DNA from 4 places in the Pseudomonas sp. UTLPPB19802 genome. Region 3 is predicted to be linked to each of the others. Evidence: riboswitches for the same ligand, from Rfam matches in the RefSeq annotation. Region 3 holds a riboswitch; each other region holds the start of a gene.
The links. Region 3 has a riboswitch for cobalamin ahead of cobW (cobalamin biosynthesis protein CobW). Riboswitches for the same ligand answer to the same signal wherever they lie in the genome.

Region 1: it holds a riboswitch for cobalamin, as region 3 does, so the genes downstream of both, AC6I6U_RS22380 (ABC transporter substrate-binding protein) here and cobW (cobalamin biosynthesis protein CobW) in region 3, are expected to answer to the same signal.
Region 2: it holds a riboswitch for cobalamin, as region 3 does, so the genes downstream of both, AC6I6U_RS19545 (CbtB domain-containing protein) here and cobW (cobalamin biosynthesis protein CobW) in region 3, are expected to answer to the same signal.
Region 4: it holds a riboswitch for cobalamin, as region 3 does, so the genes downstream of both, cobO (cob(I)yrinic acid a,c-diamide adenosyltransferase) here and cobW (cobalamin biosynthesis protein CobW) in region 3, are expected to answer to the same signal.

The regions. Positions count from the first base shown of each region.
Region 1 covers NZ_AP048545.1:5,199,374-5,202,712, reverse strand. Annotated here, with positions in the region: gene cynR (transcriptional regulator CynR) at 1-127, shown strand, start outside; gene AC6I6U_RS22390 (DUF3144 domain-containing protein) at 196-492, shown strand; gene AC6I6U_RS22385 (DUF6124 family protein) at 1,020-1,424, opposite strand; cobalamin riboswitch at 1,842-2,043, shown strand; gene AC6I6U_RS22380 (ABC transporter substrate-binding protein) at 2,163-3,173, shown strand; gene AC6I6U_RS22375 (FecCD family ABC transporter permease) at 3,170-3,339, shown strand, end outside.
Region 2 covers NZ_AP048545.1:4,536,813-4,540,151, reverse strand. Annotated here, with positions in the region: gene cobM (precorrin-4 C(11)-methyltransferase) at 1-191, opposite strand, end outside; gene AC6I6U_RS19555 (cobalamin biosynthesis protein) at 311-736, opposite strand; gene AC6I6U_RS19550 (CbtA family protein) at 733-1,443, opposite strand; gene AC6I6U_RS19545 (CbtB domain-containing protein) at 1,454-1,639, opposite strand; cobalamin riboswitch at 1,735-1,958, opposite strand; gene AC6I6U_RS19540 (response regulator) at 2,091-2,447, opposite strand; gene AC6I6U_RS19535 (response regulator) at 2,700-3,339, shown strand, end outside.
Region 3 covers NZ_AP048545.1:4,092,745-4,096,083, forward strand. Annotated here, with positions in the region: gene AC6I6U_RS18135 (glycosyltransferase) at 1-1,110, opposite strand, end outside; cobalamin riboswitch at 1,203-1,410, shown strand; gene cobW (cobalamin biosynthesis protein CobW) at 1,511-2,578, shown strand; gene cobN (cobaltochelatase subunit CobN) at 2,583-3,339, shown strand, end outside.
Region 4 covers NZ_AP048545.1:6,705,355-6,708,693, forward strand. Annotated here, with positions in the region: gene AC6I6U_RS29505 (cobyrinic acid a,c-diamide synthase CobB) at 1-1,002, opposite strand, end outside; gene cobO (cob(I)yrinic acid a,c-diamide adenosyltransferase) at 999-1,610, opposite strand; cobalamin riboswitch at 1,694-1,913, opposite strand; gene AC6I6U_RS29515 (PQQ-dependent sugar dehydrogenase) at 2,206-3,339, shown strand, end outside.

The sequences.
Region 1 (3,339 bases), 1.1 Mb from region 3:
CGAGCTGGAGCCCCTGCGGCTGCAGCGCACGGCGGTGGTCATGCAACGCAAGGGCGGGTACCAGAGCGCAGCGGCGCGGGCCTTCATTGAGGTGGCCAGGGAAGTTGCCGGCCGGCTGGCGGGTTGAACTGTTCTGGACAGAAGCCGGGAAGGCTGGTCCCATAGGGCGTTTTTATCATCCAGAGATAGCCTGCCATGTCGGATACCATCGATGAATCGTTCTATGACCGTGCGGACGAGCATATCAACCTGGCCAATGAGCAGCTCAAGCAGGTCGAGAATTTTGGCAAGGTCAATGCTTCGATGATGTTTGGTACGACTCGGTTCAATGCCTGGGTCAGTGCGCGCAGCTTCAAGTCGGGGGAGGAGATGGCCGGGGCGCGGGAGGCGATGCTCAAGTATTTTTGTGATCAGTATCGGTTGATGCTTGAGGATAACCTTGATGATCATATCAAGAATTTTGAGCTGTACATGGGGGGGAGGCAGGGCTGAGTTATCGAGGGGCGTTTAACCTGCTGTTTGCCTGTGTGCGATTGCGGTTGTAGGTGTACATATCCGTTTGCGCGGTTGGCTGGGGTAGTGGTTTCGCCCTTACGGCGAGTTACTTTTTTTCAGACGCGAAAAAAAGTAACCAAAAAACGCTTGCCCCTCCATTCGGCCCTCGCTACGCGAGGGTTCCTTCGTTCCGGTTCTGTTTCGAGAGCACGCCGCGATGGGCCATCCATGGCCCAACACGGCTCGCCCGGCTTCCCTGCCGGGCGTCTCTCGAAACAGAACCTCCACTCAGCCTGCTGGGCGGGGCCGGTGGATCAAAAGCAAAGGCAAGATCAAGATCAAAAAGCAAATGCTTCGCAGGCAAGCCCACTCCGATGCCTGCGCCAGGCCCCATTCTGGTGTACGACACAACACCTGTAGGAGCGGGCTTGTCGGGACGCCGCACCGCCGCGAAGAGGCCCGTGAAATCACTAAAAGCCTTCAAGGCACACCCTCCATCCCTCCATTTTGAAGCGCTGCTCACTTCAGGTCGAGGCGGGCAGTGGGGGCGCCGCCAACAGCGAGTCCACGATCGCTCGCGACAGTTCCAGCGATTGCAGCACTCCCCTGAACAGGTCACGGTCAACGTCTTCCAGGCGCGGGCCGATTTCGTCGGCGTTCAGTTCGGCAGTCCGGAGCAGGTCCGAGACATGGGCCAACGCCACCTTGGCCGGGACGCCTGGCTGAATGGCAAAGAGCGCAGGCTTGCTGGCTGAGTCGCTGCCGATGTTGAAGGCGCTTGTGGCGAGGGTATCGAGTGGATCAGGCGGTGGTGGGTCCGAGTTGATCTGGTCCAGGGCGCTGTACATGGCGCTGCGCAGGAAGTCGCTTTTTTCAGTCGGACTTGAAGTGCGGCAGGGTGGTGGGTCGGGCGTGATTTTCTTGGTCATCGGCAAGCTCTTCTTCAGTAACACCTTTGGAAGCGCGCCATCTTTCGTGTCCAAGCGAAAGGGTGGCGAACCGTGCGCAGGTTTGGACAACCGGGGAAGAAGAAACCCGGCACACCCCGAGGAGTGTCCCGCGCACGGTCCGCCATAGAGCGGACACAAAAGTGCCGTTCGCGCGGCATTGTGCGACTTCTTCTTCCAAAAAAAAACGGGTGTCCAAGCCCGGTTGCTGAATTGGCAGCAACGCGAAAACATTAGGCTTCGTGATCAAGTGAATCAACGGGAAATCTGTAGGAAAAATCCGCTAAAAGTCCTGAATTATTCTCGAATCGGTCGAGAAATGAGCGCTGTAGAACGTTGTGGCAGTGGCCCGCAGCTGATGAGAGCGGTTCTTATGCGTTCCCAACGGCAATTTGATGGTCTACCATGCCGCCCGCCGGTTTCCACTCGGAAATAATAGGGAATCCCAGGCCTCCGACCCCGGTTGGCCAAACGGAACTGCCCCCGCAACTGTAGGTGCCGAGCCCGCTCCAACGATGCCACTGGGTCCATGTGATTCGGGAAGGCCGGAGGCGGGCCAGGACGCACCAGTCAGGAGACCTGCCGGCCTACATTTACCAACCGGCGGGGTGTCCGGGATGGCCATCTCCCCTGTGAAGGGCTGCCCCGGACGTCGTGCCAGGGCGGCGATGCCTGTCCATGCGTTCACTTCGTGTTCTGCCCGACAGGAGATCGCTCACCATGCTGCCTCGTTTCGCCACCTTGCTCGCTGGCCTCTCGCTCACCGGCCTGGCCCAGGCTGCCGCCACCCAATACCCGCTCACCGTGGAAAACTGTGGTGTGCCGCAAACCTTCGCGAAGGCTCCCGAGCGCGCGGTCACCATTGGCCAGGCCGGCACCGAGATGCTGTATGCCATGGGGCTGGGCGACAAGCTGGTCGGTACTTCATTGTGGTTCAACAACGTGCTGCCGGAGTTCAAGGTGCAGAACGACAAGGTCGAGCGCCTGGCCGACAACGATCCGAGCTTCGAAGCGGTGGTGGGCAAGCGTCCGCAACTGGTGACGGTGCAGTTCGAGTGGATGGTCGGGCCCCAGGGCGTGGTCGGTACCCGTGAGCAGTTCAACGAACTGAAGATCCCCACCTACCTGCTGCCTTCGGACTGCGAAGGCAAGGACAATCTGGTGGGTGCCGACGGCACCCGGATGCAGCCGTTCAAGGTCGACAGCATCTACAAGAGCGTCAGCCAACTGGCGACGATCTTCGATGTGCAGGATCGTGGTGCGGCGCTCAATGCCGACCTGCAGGCGCGTCTCGACAAGGCGAAGAAGCAGTTGGCCGGCAAGGACCTGTCCAACACCAGCGCGTTGTTCTGGTTCTCCAGCGCCGACCTGGCCATCGATCCCTACGTGGCCGGTCGCCAGGGCGTTGCTGATTTCATGCTGCAGACCCTGGGCGTGCGCAACGTGGTCGAGTCCCACGAAGAGTGGCCGACCGTGGGTTGGGAAACCCTGGCCAAGGCCAACCCGACCTGGCTGATCATCGCCCGCATGGACCGGCGTCGCTTCCCGGCGGACGACTACCGCAAGAAGCTCGAATTCCTGCGCAGCGACCCGGTCGCCAAGAACATGGACGTGGTGAAGAACAACCGCATCATCATCCTCGATGCTGATGCCATGCAGGCCGGAATTCGCCTGTTCCGTGGCCTGGAAACCCTGTCCACCGCCATTGCCACCGGTAAAGCCCCAGAGTGAACACGCGCCTGCTGCCCTACAGCCTGCTGGCCTTGGTCGCCTTGTTCGCGGCCCTGCTGGCTGGGATTGCCATCGGTGAAACCAGCCTGTCGCCGCGCCTGATCTATCAGGTGCTGGCCAACCAGTTGTGGCAGGCCGGCTATCCGGTCGAGCCGATCGACTCGGG
Region 2 (3,339 bases), 440 kb from region 3:
AACTCGATGATCTGTTCCAGGTGCAGCTCGGCACTGTTGATCACCTGGTCGGCGCGGTGGCCGTCCAGCACTGCCATGGGTACCAGGGAGCCGGCGTAGATGATGACCGGGCAACGGCGAATCAGTCGCTGGCCCTTGACGGTGATGAGTTCCGGATCGCCGGGCCCGGCACCGATGAAATAGACGGTCATAAGCTTCTCTGAGCGGGATTTGCGCAAGGTCGTGCGTGCCAGTCACTCGGTACTCACCTGATGGTTTTCAGGTGCGGAGTCTGGGCCTACATGAATAACGCTCATGCAGGAAAGGGTGATTATCGAGGGTTTTGTCCTGTCCAGGCCAGCGCAAAGGTGGCCTGAGGGTGTTTCTGTCGTGAAATCAGCAGGCTTGCCGGTTCCTGGCCCAGCTGTTCGGCCAGGGCCAGCGCGGCACTTTCGGCGATACCATGGCAGCCGGTATGGGCGAATACCTGGCTGGAACGATGAGTCAGCCGTGGCTCGTAAGGTTGCAGCGCGGCGGCACTGAAGAACACCAGTGGTAGTTTCAGGTACCGGGCCAGCTCAAGCAGTCCCGGTTCACTGTGTTTGCCGTCGATGCTGGCCAGGCCCGAGATGTTCGCCGGGTCGATTCGGTGAGCCAGCAGGGCGTCTTCCAGCAACCCCAGCAGGATCGATGCCTCGCAACCTTGCCGGCAGCCGAAACCAACCGCGAGGGTTGGTTTCGTGTGGGGTGTTGTCATGCCGGGTATTGGCCGTCTTGTCTGCGGCGGAACATCCAGGCACTGATCAGGCCCAGGGCCAGCCAGAACACGGCGTTGGTCAGTTGCGAGGCGATCTTGAATTGTGCTTCCAGTGCTTCCGGCGCCAGGCTGGAATGTACCTCGGGTTGGGGAGCGCCGATCACATGGGGCACCACGACGATCGCCACGCCCAGCAACTTGATCGCCCAGTGCCGGCCAAACACCACCAGGGCGATAGCCACGGCGGTGGACGCCGCGGTGCTGGCCCACCAGATTTGCCGTTGCAACAAGTCTGCGGCGGCGGTGCCGGGCAGTTCCGGTGGCAGTCCGAGGGTCGGTGCCAGGCAGAAGGTTGCGTAGCCGGCCAGGCCCCAGAGCAGTCCCTGGGACGCGCGATTGGGCGCACGCAGGGTATAGAGCCCGGCTAGCATCAGGGCGAAACCGACCGCCACCACCAGGTTGCCGCCCGTTGTGGACAGCACGCGCTGCCAGCCATCTTCCGGTTCCCAGGCCTCTTCGTCGTGGCCCTCATGGCTGTGGCCGGCCATGGCCGTATCGGTGTGCTCGTGGCTCTCGCTGGCGGGGGCTTTTTCATAGGTCTCCGCCTGGAGAATCAACGGCGCGACCCAGAAACTTTGCAGCAAGGTCAGCAGCAGGGCGGCCAGCAGTCCGCTGAAACCGGCGGTTTGGGCAATACGCTTGATCATGGCCGGGTTCTCAGTGGCACGGGAAGGCAGCGCTGTGGCGCGTGTCGTGGGCGGCGTTGTGAACGGCGTCGATGTGCGAGAAGCCGGCGAAATACACCAGCAGGGCGCCCAGTACGCTGGCACCGATGGCGGCGACAAGGCGTTGGCTGCGGGTCGATGTAGCGGCGTTGGAATGGCTGGCGGTGGTAACGGACATGGCGCTTCCCTCTGGATTTTCAGCGGGCGGCCAAGCGCAGAAAAACCTCGCGGGTCGGGCCCGGAGGTTTCAACAGCGCCTGCCCACCGCAGGTTTGTCATTCGATTTTCCGGGCCGGTCTCCGGGCTCGCGAGGGGTTCCAGCCTGGCTCGAACCTTCCAGCATCACCTTCCCATGCCGAATGGCACAGTGGATCTGACGCTTCTCTCGCTTACCGTTGCGGGGGCAGCACCGGACTGGTCAAGCGTGATGAAGCATCCGCCGACGCACCGGTTTCCCGTTTCACCCTGTGAAGGGCACCCAGAACAGACGCGTAGGAAAACATGCCGTCGGCCGATGCGTCAACCGCGTCGACCGGTGCGTCGATGCTGGCTGAAGGCTTGGCAATGTCCAGCAGGCAGCTCAACTTAAAGTGAATTCTAGAAATATAAATATCAGTTAAAACATGGAGTTATATGATGCTTTTTATCTTGTTTCTAAGTTGGTCGATCGAAAACGGCTTGCCGATCACCTGCATGCCCGCAGGCACCTCAATGCTTTCGGCGTAGCCGCTGGCGAATAGCACCGACAGTTCTGGGCGGACCTGCCGTGCGCTCCTTGCCAGGTCACGGCCATCCATGCCCGGTAGTCCGACGTCGGTCATCAGCAGGTCGATGCTCGTCGCCCGGTTGTTGAGTATTTCCAGGGCCGAGTCGCTGTCGCTGGCCTCCAGCACATTGAATTCCAGCTCCTCGAGCACGTCGACGATCAGCATGCGGACAATGGCATCGTCTTCGACGACGAGGATGGTGGAACTGGCTGCACACATAGGATGGTCTTCCGGGAAAATGAACGCGGGGTAGGCAGGGCTGCCTGTCTTTGCATTGGTAAGCGGCCGAGCGGCACAAGTTCTGCTTCTTATACAAAAAAAGTCTGCTGTATAAGCGTTGAGGATAGCGGGTCTGGTTGATGCTGGGCAGTGCACAGCCGGAAAATGCCTTCTACGCTGTGAGAAAAATGAATCTTTTCCTCAGAATTACGGCAAAATCCTTAATTTTCAAGACTTCCTCCGGGGCCCGAAATGAATTCACCGTCTTCGGTTGATGAGCAAAGCTTCCGCAAACTTCTGAGTCGCAACATCAGTCTGCCCTTGGGCGTGGGTGTGCTCAGCGCAGTCTTCTTCGTTTCCCTGATCACCTATCTGCTGTCGGTGATCCAGTGGGTGCAACACACCGACCGGGTGATCAATAACGTCAACGAGGCGATGAAACTGTCCGTCGACCTGGAAACCGGCATGCGCGGTTTCCTGATCACCGGCGATGAGCATTTCCTCGACCCCTATGAAGTCGCCAAGCCGAAGATCGTTGCCGGGTTGCGCGGTTTGCAGGAGTTGGTGGCGGACAACCCGCAACAGGTCGACCGCTTCAGGCGTATCGAGGCCTTGCAGGACTCCTGGACCGAATATGCGCAGTCGATGATCGATCTGCAGCGCTCCAAGGGCGACTACCGCGAAGCGGTCAAGGCCGGACGTGGCAAGCGCCTGACCGATGAAATCCGCAGCGAATATGAAAATGCGATCGAGACCGAGCAGCAGCTGCGCCTGGCGCGCAACGACGATGTTCGGCGTACGACCCTCTGGACCATCGCCCTGTACCTGACCTTCGTGCTGGGCCTGAGCGCAGTTCTGGCTTATGTCGGAAGAAAGAATTTATTAGATCTTT
Region 3 (3,339 bases):
CAGCAACGCCCGCCCATCAACCTGGGCCTGTTGCCAGGCCAACGGGTCCTGGTACAGCCGGACGGCGGAGCGCGCCAGGGCCTCGGCGCTGGTTTCGATGGCGCCCGGCCAGGGCAAGGCACCCTGCATGGCTTCGGCGCCGATCGGCGTGGTGACATTCGGGGTACCACAGAGCATGGCATCGGCGAGCTTGCCCTTGATTCCGGCGCCGAAACGCAGCGGTGCCAGGCAGATCCGCGCCGCGCTCATCACCTGCAGGGCGTCTTCGGCCCAGTTCTGCACGTGAAAGCCCTGGGCCGGGTTGTGCAGCGCGGTGGCCTTGGGCGGCGTGTAGGCGCCGTAGACATGCAGTTGCGCGCTGGGCAGTTGTTGGCGGATCAGCGGCCAGACGGTGGTTTTCATCCAGAGCACCGCATCCCAGTTCGGTGCGTGGCGGAAGTTGCCGATGCTGAGAAAATGCGCGCGCTCCTCGAAGGCCCGGAACGTGTCCGGCTGGTCGACCATCAACGGGCACCAGTGCAGCAACGCTGGCGGTAGCCGGAACTGCTCGGTCAGCAGGCGGATCTCGACGTCGGAAATCATCAGGCTCAGGTCCGAGCGGTAGATCGCCGCGATTTCCCGCTGGGCCTGGTCGGTGTCGCTCATCTGCTGGAAGACTTCGGGGAGGTCGGGAGCGAACAGCCCGCTGAAGTCATTCGGGTCCTGGTCGACTTTCAGGCGTTCCTTGAGTTGCTGCTGGCGGGCGTCGCGCAGGCTTTGCAGGTCCGAGGTTTCCAGTACGCGGAGGGCACCGGGGCAGTGCTTCTCGACCCGCCAGCCGAACTGCTCCTCCATCATGAACCGGTCGAACAGCACCACATGCGGCTGCAGGGCGCTGATGAAGGTGTCGAAACTGCTGTCGTTGAGCTCGATGGCCTGTTCGTCGATGCCCAGGCTGAGCAGGTCGGCCTTGTGTTCACCGACACTGGCAGGGCTGGCGAAGGTGATGCGCCAGCCGGCCTCGAGGAAGCTTTCGAGAATCTGCATCATGTGCCCGCCGGCCGCCGAGGAGCGAGGTTCGGGCCAGACATAACCGATGACCAGGACGGTGGTGGTGTCGGTGGCACTCATGGGCGGCGATTCCTTGAAACGGGCAGGGCGGGAGAAAGGGGGCGCAATTAAACCACAGCGGCCGTCGAGATTGACCTGCCTGCGCGCACTGCGTAGCCTTGCAGGTTCGAGGTTCTTCGGCGTCTGGTCGAAGCTAAGATGGGAACGCGGCAAGCCGCGGCTGCCCCCGCAACTGTAAGCGGTACGAGTGTCTTGCCTGGCCACTGCCCCTCGGGGTGGGAAGGCGCAAGACCCGGTGATCGAGCGACTGCCGAACACCCGGCCGCAAGCCAGGAGACCTGCCTCGTGACAGAATTTCACTTAAACCGGGCGGGGTGATCCGGTGGCGAACATACCCGCGCCTGTTCCGGGCGGCGGTTCTCGTCCCGCATGCCCGCTATTTTTGCCAAGGGGCATCCCGATGAAAACACTGGCCAAGCTTCCCGTCACCATCGTCACCGGCTTCCTCGGCTCGGGCAAGACCACCTTGCTGCGGCATATGCTGGACAACGCCCAGGGCCGCCGTATCGCAGTGATCGTCAACGAGTTCGGCGAGCTGGGCATCGACGGCGAGATCCTCAAGCAGTGCTCCATCGGGTGCACCGAGGAAGAGGCGGTAGGCCGCGTGTTCGAACTGGCCAACGGCTGCCTGTGCTGCACCGTGCAGGAAGAGTTCTTCCCGGTGATGCGCGAACTGGTGGCGCGTCGCGGCGATCTTGACCACATCCTCATCGAAACCTCTGGCCTGGCGCTGCCCAAGCCGCTGGTCCAGGCTTTCCAGTGGCCGGAAATCCGCAGTGCCTGCACCGTCGATGCGGTGATCACCGTGGTCGACAGCCCGGCAGTGGCCGCCGGCACCTTCGCCGCGTTCCCCGACCAGGTGGACGCCCAGCGCAAGCTCGACCCGAACCTGGATCACGAGTCGCCGCTGCATGAATTGTTCGCCGACCAACTGTCCAGCGCCGACCTGGTGATTCTCAACAAGACCGACCTGATCGCCCCGGAAGACCTGGCCAGGGTCCGTCTGGAAGTGGCCGAGGAACTGCCGCCAGCGGTGAAAGTCATCGAGGCCAGCAGCGGTCGCCTGCCGCTGGACGTCCTGCTGGGTATCGGTGCCGGCTCCGAGGAGCACATTGATGGTCGCCACAGCCACCATGACCACCACCATGACGGCGATGATCATGACGACCACGATCACGACGCCTTTGATTCGATCTCCATCGACCTGCCGCAAGCCGACGAAAGCCTGCTGCTCGATGCCCTGACGCAACTGGTGGTCAAGCACGGCATCCTGCGGGTCAAGGGCTTTGCGGCGATCCCGAACAAGCCGATGCGCCTGCTGATCCAGGGCGTGGGCACCCGTTTCGACAAGCACTTCGACCGCGCCTGGGGCGCCGATGAGCCGCGCGTCACCCGCCTGGTACTGATTGGCCAGGAACTGGATGCAGCCCTGCTCGAATCGACGCTGCGCACCGCGCTGACGGCCTGACCCCATGCATCTGCTCAGGACCCAGCCCGGCGGTTTCGTGTCGGATGACAACATCGCCGACCTTGGACAAACCCCCGCCGAGCTGGTGATCCTGTGCAGCGGCGACTCCAGCCTGGCATTGCTCGCCGAAGCGGCGCAGCAACTGCCGGACGATTATCCGAGCCTGCGCCTGGCCAACCCGATGCAGGTCCAGAATCATGCCTCGGTCGACCTCTATGTCGACCAGGTGCTGCAACACGCCAAGGTGATCCTGCTGTCGTTGCACGGCGGTATCGGCTATTGGCGTTACGGCATCGAGCGTCTGGTGCAACTGGCCGAGCGCGGCGTGACGCTGATCCTGGTGCCGGGCGACGACCGTCCCGACCCGGAACTGAGCGCCCTGGGTAACGTCCCGGCGGCTGAAGCCGAACGGCTCTGGCACTTCCTGCGCCAGGGCGGCCTGGGCAATGCCCTGCAGTTGTTCAATTGCCTGGCCAGCCGCTGGCTGGGGCGTGACTACCCCTGGCAGGCGCCTCGGGCGCTGCCGCGCACGGCGATCTACCACCCGCGCGTGGTCGATGCACAACTGGCTGATTGGCGCAGCAACTGGCAGGCCGACTGGCCGGTGGCGGCGCTGCTGTTCTATCGCTCGCACCTGCAGGCGGCCAACACCGCCTTTGTCGATGTGTTCTGCCAGCGTTTGCAGGCGGCCGGGCTGAACCCGTTGCCGATCGCCGTGGCCAGTCTCAAGGAGCCAGGTTGCCTGGCGGTGGTCGAGGACT
Region 4 (3,339 bases), 2.6 Mb from region 3:
GTCGGTCAACGCATCGAGCAGGTAAAGCATGCCGCCGCATTCGGCGAGCAGCGGCTTGCCTGCGGCATGGTGCGCACGGATCGCCGCCAACATCAGCTGGTTCTGCGTCAGTGTCAGATGGTGCAGCTCCGGGTAACCACCCGGCAGGTACAGACTATCGGCGTCCGGCAGCCCGTGATCGTGAATCGGCGAGAAGAAGCTCAGCTCAGCGCCCAATGTCCGCAACAGATCCAGGTTGGCGCCATAGATGAAAGCGAACGCCTCGTCGTGGGCGACCGCGATACGTACTCCGGCCAACAGCGGCTCGATGGAGACGACCTGCGGTGCTGCGAACTCGACCGCCGGCGGCAAGGCGACTTCGCAACTGGCCCCCAGGGCCTCGGCCGCAACATCGAGGCGGCGGTCCAGATCATTCAGTTCGCTGGCCTGGACCAGCCCGAGATGGCGGCTCGGCAGCTCGATCCCGGTCTCGCGGGAGAGTGCGCCATACCAGCGCAGGCCTTCGGTCAGGCTGCCTTCAAGCAATTGCGCATGCCGCGGGGTGCCGACCCGGTTGGCCAACACCCCGGCAAACGGCAGGTCCGCCTGGTAACGCGCCAGGCCCAGGGCCAGGGCACCAAAGGTCTGGGCCATGGCCGTGCCATCGATCACCGCCAGCACCGGCACGCCGAAGTGCCGCGCCAGATCGGCGCTCGACGGCGTTCCATCGAACAGCCCCATGACGCCTTCGATCAGGATCAGGTCAGCCTCGCCCGCCGCCTCCCAGAGCAACCGACGACTTTCCTCGGCACCGACCATCCACAGGTCGAGCTGGTACACCGGCGCACCGCTGGCACGCTCGTGAATCATCGGATCGAGAAAGTCCGGGCCACACTTGAACACCCGGACCTTGCGCCCTTGGTTCCGGTGCAGGCGCGCCAGCGCGGCCGTCACCGTGGTCTTGCCCTGGCCGGAAGCCGGCGCGGCGATCAGCACCGCCGGGCAATGACGCGGCTGACTCATAGTTCGATGCCTTTCTGCGCCTTGATCCCGGCCTGGAACGCGTGCTTGAGCAGGCCCATTTCGGTGACGGTGTCGGCCAGGTCGATCAGTTCCGGCTTGGCACCGCGGCCGGTGACCAGCACATGCTGCATCGGCGGTCGTGCTTGCAAGTCGCTGAGCACCTGGTCCAGATCCAGATAACCGTGCTTGAGGGCGATGTTCAGCTCATCCAGTACCACCAGGCCGATGTCCGGATTGGCGAGCATTTCCCGAGAGACCGCCCACGCAGCTTCGGCGGCCGCGATGTCTCGCTGGCGGTCCTGGGTCTCCCAGGTGAAGCCCTCGCCCATCACGTGAAAGCGCACCTGCTCGGGGAAACGGCGGAAAAACAGCTCCTCTCCCGTGCTGTTGCGGCCCTTGATGAACTGCACCACGCCGCACTGCATGCCGTGGCCCATGGCCCGGGCGAGCATGCCGAAGGCCGAGCTGCTCTTGCCCTTGCCGTTGCCGGTCAGCACCAGCAGCAGGCCGCATTCATTCGGGGCGTTGGCGATACGCTCGTCGATCACCGCCTTCTTGCGCTGCATGCGCGCCAGGTGGCGTTCGTCGCGATCGGGGGATTCGTTCATGGCAGCTCTCCGTTGGGGCTGGATAAGGCAAACGGCGAGCAGACACAGGCACGGCCGAAGCCGTCCAGCATCGCCCGCCGTGACGCTGTGGAATGGATCAGGCCGGTCTCCGGACTCATGAGCGGCGCGAACGCGGGACCGCGCGCCTTCCCGTGCCAGTGGCACAGTGGCAAAAAGCGCAGTCTTGACTCATTTACCGTTGCGGGGGCAGCGCCGGGCTCGCGCCTACCTGAGGGCTCACCGGCTTCCCTGTTTCACCCTGTCGACGGATCGCCACAGAGCACCTGAAACAAACCGCGAAGGTTAGAGGGTTGGGGGGGGAGCGTCAATTGAAGCCGACCGCCAACCTCGGCGAACCGGGACATGAACAGGCGAAATGGGCCAGGTCGGTGCCGACGCCGTGGCGGCCTTGCTCATCGAACCCATCACCGGGGCCCTGGATATCTGGCCCTGCCCAACGAGCTCCGGGAATACCTGTCATGACGGATGACCATTTCCAAGGCGGCCAGGAGCAACTCGCCAAAGGAGGGATTGAACCTGCGTCAATCCACCCCATCTACTGCTGGGCAAATACAAGGATTAATGGAGATTCAACATGTTCCAGCAGAAACACGCCGTGATCATTCTGCTTGCCAGCGGATTGGCTGCTTGTGGCGAAAGTTCCAGCCTGTCTGTGTCCGATGGAACCGGCCCATCGCCCAAGCTCCCGGAACCGAACAAGACCCTGATTCCCACAGTCAACATCGCCCCGGCCGTCGGCTGGCCCGAAGGCACCCGCCCCATGGCTGCCAGCGGAACCCAGGTCAACGCATTCGCCGAAAACCTCGACCATCCACGCTGGCTGTACGTATTGCCCAATGGCGATGTGCTGGTCGCCGAGAGCAATGCCCCCTCCAGACCCGATGACAATCAGGGGCTGCGCGGCTGGATTGCAAACAAGGTCATGGATCGCGCCGGAGCCGGCGTGCCCAGCGCGAATCGCATCACCCTGTTGCGCGATGCCAATCACGATGGGATCGCGGAAACACGCACGACCTTCATCGAAGGCCTGAACTCTCCGTTCGGCATGACATTGGTGGGCAATGACCTGTATGTGGCCGACACCGATGCCCTGCTGCGCTTTCACTACGAAGAGGGCGAAATCGCAATCAAGGCCCAGCCACAGAAGGTCGTCGATCTGCCCGGCGGCACCCTCAACCACCACTGGACCAAAAACGTCATCGCCAGCCGGGACGGCAGCAGGCTCTACGTCACCGTCGGTTCCAACAGCAACGTCGGTGAGAACGGCCTGGACAAGGAACAGGGCCGTGCGGCGATCTGGGAGGTTGACCCGGCGAGCGGCAAGCAGCGGATCTTCGCCTCCGGCTTGCGCAACCCCAATGGCCTGGCCTGGGAACCCCAGAGCGGAGCGCTATGGACGGCGGTCAACGAGCGGGACGCGATTGGCAGTGACTTGGTACCGGACTACATCACCTCGGTGAAGGACGGTGCTTTCTATGGCTGGCCCTACAGCTACTACGGGCAACACGTGGATGTCCGGGTATCACCGTCGGACCCGGCCATGGTGGCCAAGGCCATCGCCCCCGACTACGCCGTCGGCCCTCACACCGCCTCCCTCGGACTGACCTTCGCCCAGGGTAGCAGACTGCCGGCACCGTTCACCCAGGGCGCATTCATCGGCCAGCACGGCTCATGGAACCGCAAGCCCCACAGCGGCTACAAGGTGATC